DNA from 2 places in the Streptomyces sp. MMCC 100 genome. Region 1 is predicted to be linked to the other one. Evidence: predicted binding sites of a transcription regulator. Region 1 holds the regulator's gene; the other holds the start of a gene.
The links. The regulator HrcA, encoded in region 1, represses chaperone genes, less so after heat shock. The targets are predictions, from matches to a motif close to TTNGCACTCNGNNNNNCNGAGTGCNAA.
Positions count from the first base shown of each region.

Region 2: groL (chaperonin GroEL) is a predicted target of HrcA. The motif match lies at 1,226-1,252, and genes of this name have one in related genera.

Region 1 is NZ_JBGORK020000001.1:1,099,112-1,102,303, forward strand. Features, by position in the region: gene ABS735_RS05030 (DUF3097 domain-containing protein) at 1-10, opposite strand, end outside; gene ABS735_RS05035 (MBL fold metallo-hydrolase) at 45-779, opposite strand; gene hrcA (heat-inducible transcriptional repressor HrcA) at 937-1,953, shown strand; gene dnaJ (molecular chaperone DnaJ) at 1,954-3,090, shown strand.
Region 2 is NZ_JBGORK020000001.1:7,643,516-7,646,707, reverse strand. Features, by position in the region: gene thrC (threonine synthase) at 1-204, shown strand, start outside; gene ABS735_RS35450 (MoaD/ThiS family protein) at 201-476, shown strand; gene ABS735_RS35445 (cold-shock protein) at 884-1,087, shown strand; gene groL (chaperonin GroEL) at 1,414-3,039, shown strand.

The DNA.
Region 1 (3,192 bases):
ACTGGCGCATTCTGCCGACGATACGAGGAACGCCCGCCCCGTGATCAGCGCGACACGCCGAACCGGGCGGCCAGCGCGTCGCGTTGGGCACGGACGAACGCCGCGTCCACCACCGCTCCGTGACCGGGTACGTACAGCGCGTCCGCGCCGCCCAGCTCCAGCAGCCGGTCCAGGGCCGCGGGCCAGCGCGCCGGTACGGCGTCGGGGCCCGCCTGCGGTTCGCCCGACTCCTCGACCAGGTCGCCGCAGAAGACGACCGCCGGGGAGCCCGGCACCAGCACCGCCAGGTCCTGTCCGGTGTGCCCCGGTCCCACGTCGGCCAGCAGCACCCGCCTCCCGGCGCCCAGGCCGAGCACGCACTCGCCGCCGACCTCGCGCGGGACGGGGACGAGGGCGTCGGCCGCCGCCCGCGCCGCCCGCGCGTCCAGCCCCTCCGCCACCGCGTCCGCGCGCAGCGCCTCACGCCCCTGTCCGCCCGGCGCGAACAGCGCGCCCGTACCCGCAGCGCCGTACACCTCCGCGCCCGCGAACGCCGCGGCGCCGAAGACGTGGTCGAAATGCGGGTGGGTCAGCGCGAGATGTGTCACACGGCGGCCGGCGAGCCGCCGCGCCGCCTCGTGCAGCCGGGTGCCCTCCTCCAGGCTCGACCCCGCGTCCACCATCAACGCCGTGTCCGCGCCGAGCACCAGCCCCGCCGTGCAGTCCCACCCCGGCAGCCGGCACCGCCCCACCCCGTCCGCCAGCCGCTCCCAGCCCAGCTCTTCCCAAGTCACCTTCACGGCGACGACGCTAACGGCATCGTCACGGCCTTGCCGGGTGCGTACCCGACGGCCGTACACTGGCCCGGGGAAGTCTGGCACTCGCGAGCCATGAGTGCCAGGACAGACAGGTCAGACAGGCCGAAACGGGCGGACGACAGCTGGAGGTGCGCGCCGAATGCTCAGTGAACGCAGGCTTCAGGTGCTGCGCGCCATCGTCCAGGACTACGTCGGCACCGAGGAACCGGTCGGTTCCAAGGCCCTCACCGAGCGGCACAACCTCGGCGTCTCCCCGGCCACCGTGCGCAATGACATGGCGGCACTGGAGGACGAGGGGTTCATCGCCCAGCCGCACACCAGCGCCGGGCGCATCCCGACCGACAAGGGCTACCGGCTCTTCGTCGACAAGCTGGCGGGCGTCAAGCCGATGACCGCGCCCGAGCGGCGTGCCATCCAGAACTTCCTGGAGGGCGCCGTCGACCTCGACGACGTGGTGGCCCGCACGGTGCGGCTGCTCGCGCAGCTCACCCGGCAGGTCGCCGTCGTGCAGTACCCGTCGCTGACCCGCTCGACCGTGCGGCACGTGGAGCTGCTCTCGCTCGCGCCCGCGCGTCTGATGCTCGTGCTGATCACGGACACCGGCCGGGTCGAGCAGCGGATGGTCGACTGCCCGGCGCCGTTCGGCGAGGCTTCGCTGGCCGATCTGCGGGCGCGGCTCAACAGCCGGGTCGCGGGACGCCGTTTCACGGACGTGCCGTCTCTGGTGGAAGATCTGGCGGAGGCGTTCGAGGCCGAGGATCGCGGTACGGTCTCCACCGTGCTCTCCACTCTCCTGGAGACGCTGGTCGAGGAGAACGAGGAGCGGCTGATGATCGGCGGCACCGCCAATCTGACCCGCTTCGGGCACGACTTCCCCTTGGTGATCCGGCCGGTGCTGGAGGCGCTGGAGGAGCAGGTCGTGCTCCTCAAGCTGCTCGGCGAGGCGAAGGATCCGGGCGTGACCGTACGGATCGGTCATGAGAACGCCCACGAGGGACTCAACTCAACGTCCGTCGTGTCGGTCGGCTACGGTTCGGGCGGCGAGGCGGTTGCCAAGCTCGGCGTGGTCGGACCGACCCGCATGGACTACCCGGGAACGATGGGAGCGGTACGCGCAGTGGCACGGTACGTCGGACAGATCCTGGCGGAGTCGTAGGTGGCCACGGACTACTACGCCGTACTCGGCGTGCGCCGCGACGCGTCTCAGGACGAGATCAAGAAGGCGTTCCGGAGGCTCGCGCGCGAGCTGCACCCGGACGTCAACCCCGATCCGAAGACCCAGGAGCGGTTCAAGGAGATCAACGCCGCCTACGAGGTGCTGTCGGACCCGCAGAAGAAGCAGGTCTACGACCTCGGCGGCGACCCGCTCTCGCAGGCGGGCGGCGGCGGGGCCGGCGGCTTCGGCGCGGGTGGCTTCGGGAACTTCTCGGACATCATGGACGCGTTCTTCGGTACGGCGTCGCAGCGCGGGCCGCGCTCGCGCACCCGCCGCGGCCAGGACGCGATGATCCGCATCGAGGTCGAGCTGGACGAGGCCGCCTTCGGTACGACCAAGGACATCCAGGTCGACACCGCGGTCGTCTGCAACACCTGCAACGGCGAGGGCGCGGCGCCCGGCACGTCGGCCCAGACGTGTGACATGTGCCGCGGCCGCGGTGAGGTCTCGCAGGTCACCCGGTCCTTCCTGGGCCAGGTCATGACCTCCCGACCCTGTCCGCAGTGCCAGGGCTTCGGCACCGTGGTCCCGACCCCGTGCCCCGAGTGCGCGGGCGACGGCCGGGTCCGCTCCCGGCGCACCCTCACCGTGAAGATCCCGGCCGGTGTGGACAACGGCACCCGGATCCAGCTCGCGGGCGAGGGCGAGGTCGGCCCCGGCGGCGGCCCCGCCGGTGACCTGTACGTCGAGATCCACGAGCTGCCGCACTCCACGTTCCAGCGTCGCGGAGACGACCTGCACTGCACGGTCACCATCCCGATGACGGCGGCGGCCCTCGGCACGAAGGTGCCGCTGGAGACCCTCGACGGCATGGAGGAGGTCGACATCCGCCCGGGCACCCAGTCCGGCCAGTCGATCCCGAAGCACGGCCGGGGCGTCACCCACCTGCGCGGTGGCGGCCGCGGCGACCTCATCGTCCACGTCGAGGTCACCACCCCGGGCAAGCTCGACCCCGAGCAGGAACGCCTCCTGCGCGAGCTGGCCAAGCTCCGCGGCGAGGAACGCCCGACGGGGCAGTTCCAGCCGGGGCAGCAGGGGCTGTTCTCCCGGTTGAAGGACGCCTTCAACGGGCGCTGACGGGCCTTCGACGGGCGCTGAAAGCACCTCCGGGGATGCGGATGCTCCTGGCGTATGCCAACGGAAGCCCGGATTCGGACTTGTGCGGAGGACGTGACAACA
Region 2 (3,192 bases), 6.5 Mb from region 1:
GGCATCTTCGCCGAGACGGCAGGCGGCGTGACGGTCGGCGTGACGAAGAAGCTGATCGAGAACGGCGTGCTTGACCCGTCGCTCACCACCGTCGTCCTCAACACCGGCGACGGCCTCAAGACCCTCGACGCGGTGGCCGGTACCGGCCTCACCGCCACGATCCGCCCGAACCTGGATTCCTTCCGAGAGGCTGGCCTCGCATGAGCGTGACCGTTCGTATCCCGACCATCCTGCGCACCTACACCGGTGGCAAGGCCGAGGTGAGCGCCGACGGCGCCAACCTCGGGGAGGTCATCTCCGACCTGGAGAAGAACCACACCGGCATCGCCGCCCGCGTCCTGGACGACCAGGGCAAGCTGCGCCGCTTCGTCAACGTCTACGTCAACGACGACGACGTCCGCTTCGAGCAGGGCCTGGAGACGGCGACGCCGGACGGCGCGGGCGTCTCGATCATCCCCGCGGTCGCCGGCGGCTGATACGCGTCGTAGTGCCGATTGCCCTCTCCGTAAGAGAAACGGAGGGGGCAATTCCATGTGATTGAGCGCGGTAGAGTTGGGGAACGCGCTCCCGATCGGCACAACGGGAACCGTTAATTCCTGCCGCCCGCCCGACAAGAAGCAGCCAAAGTGCGAGCGTATTCTGCGGCTTTTGTTCCCTTTGTATGACCCGACTTGACCCGAATTCAGGCGAATTCTCGCCACATTCCGGACCGGGTACGTCCAGATTTCTCGTCCGATTGACCTGTTGCAGACGGCAGTTGGACAGATACATTCAGCCGCGGTCGACGCGTTCCGGCGCACGCCCCCAGTCGTGAGGGGGTGAGGTCTGACCCGGGTCCGCGAAGTGTGGATCTGTGCAAGGGCCAGTAATAGGGGAGTTAGGCATGGCTCAGGGCACCGTCAAGTGGTTCAACGCGGAGAAGGGGTACGGCTTCATCGCGGTCGACGGTGGTGCGGATGTTTTCGTCCACTACAGCGCGATTCAGATGGACGGCTACCGCACCCTCGAAGAAGGCCAGCGGGTCGAGTTCGAGATCTCGCAGGGTCAGAAGGGCCCGCAGGCCGACATGGTTCGCCTCAGCGCCTGAGACGCGCGGCCACCGCAGCACCCGGTCTTCATCCGAAGGGCCCGTACCTCCCGGGGTACGGGCCCTTCGGCCTGCCCGGACACGCGCCGTCCCCTTGTTCGCGGGTGGCTGACGGCGGGGCCCGATCCCCGAGAGGCGCTTGCACTCGATGGGGGCGAGTGCTAATCATTGCGTTAGCACTCTGAAGGTGAGAGTGACAACGAAGGACCGGGTCGGTGAGGCCCGCAGGCCGGGTGGGGAAGGAACCACAAGGCCGGCGAGCCGTCCGTCGCGGGCGCGGGCGCGGTCCGAAGGAATCACCCCCAGTCCTGGAGGGACCACTTCACATGGCCAAGATCATCGCGTTCGACGAGGAGGCGCGGCGCGGCCTCGAGCGCGGCATGAACCAGCTCGCGGACGCCGTCAAGGTGACGCTCGGCCCCAAGGGCCGCAACGTCGTCCTCGAGAAGAAGTGGGGCGCCCCCACGATCACCAACGATGGTGTCTCCATCGCCAAGGAGATCGAACTCGAGGACCCGTACGAGAAGATCGGCGCCGAGCTGGTCAAGGAAGTCGCCAAGAAGACGGACGACGTCGCCGGTGACGGTACGACCACCGCGACCGTTCTCGCCCAGGCCCTGGTCAAGGAAGGCCTGCGCAACGTCGCGGCCGGCGCCAACCCGATGGCCCTGAAGCGCGGTATCGAGAAGGCCGTCGAGGCCGTCTCCGCCGCCCTGCTCGAGCAGGCGAAGGACGTCGAGACCAAGGAGCAGATCGCCTCCACGGCCTCCATCTCCGCCGCCGACACCCAGATCGGCGAGCTCATCGCCGAGGCCATGGACAAGGTCGGCAAGGAAGGCGTCATCACCGTCGAGGAGTCCCAGACCTTCGGTCTGGAGCTGGAGCTCACCGAGGGTATGCGCTTCGACAAGGGCTACATCTCGGCGTACTTCGCCACCGACATGGAGCGTATGGAGGCGTCGCTCGACGACCCGTACATCCTGATCGCCAACTCCAAGATCGGCAACGTCAAGGACCTGCTGCCGCTCCTGGAGAAGGTCATGCAGTCGGGCAAGCCGCTGCTGATCATCGCCGAGGACGTCGAGGGCGAGGCCCTGTCGACCCTGGTCGTCAACAAGATCCGCGGCACCTTCAAGTCCGTCGCCGTCAAGGCCCCGGGCTTCGGCGACCGCCGCAAGGCCATGCTCGGCGACATCGCCATCCTCACGGGTGGCGAGGTCATCTCCGAGGAGGTCGGCCTCAAGCTCGAGAACGCCACGCTGGACCTGCTGGGCAGCGCGCGCAAGGTCGTCATCACCAAGGACGAGACCACGATCGTGGACGGCGCCGGCTCGGCCGACCAGGTCCAGGGCCGGGTCAACCAGATCCGCGCCGAGATCGAGAACAGCGACTCGGACTACGACCGCGAGAAGCTCCAGGAGCGCCTGGCGAAGCTGGCCGGCGGCGTGGCCGTCATCAAGGCCGGTGCCGCCACCGAGGTCGAGCTCAAGGAGCGCAAGCACCGCATCGAGGACGCCGTTCGCAACGCGAAGGCGGCCGTCGAGGAGGGCATCGTCGCCGGTGGTGGCGTGGCCCTGCTCCAGGCCTCCCAGGTCTTCGAGAAGCTGGAGCTGTCGGGTGACGAGGCGACCGGCGCCAACGCCGTGAAGCTCGCCCTGGAGGCCCCGCTGAAGCAGATCGCCGTCAACGGTGGTCTCGAGGGCGGCGTCGTCGTGGAGAAGGTCCGCAACCTGACCGTCGGCCACGGCCTGAACGCCGCCTCCGGTGAGTACGTCGACATGATCGCCGAGGGCATCATCGACCCGGCGAAGGTGACCCGCTCTGCCCTGCAGAACGCCGCCTCCATCGCCGCGCTGTTCCTCACCACCGAGGCCGTCATCGCCGACAAGCCGGAGAAGGCCGCTGCGGCGGGCGCCCCGGGCGGCATGCCGGGCGGTGACATGGACTTCTGATCGACCGGTTCCGGTTGATCGACCGTCCAGTACGGACCGAGGGCGGCACTCCCCGAGAAGGGGGTGCCGCCCTCGGGCGTTCCCGCCTGCCCTCCGGCCGGATGTGGTCCGGGTCACGGCTGGCCGGCGGCCGCGGACGGAATGACCCGGCCG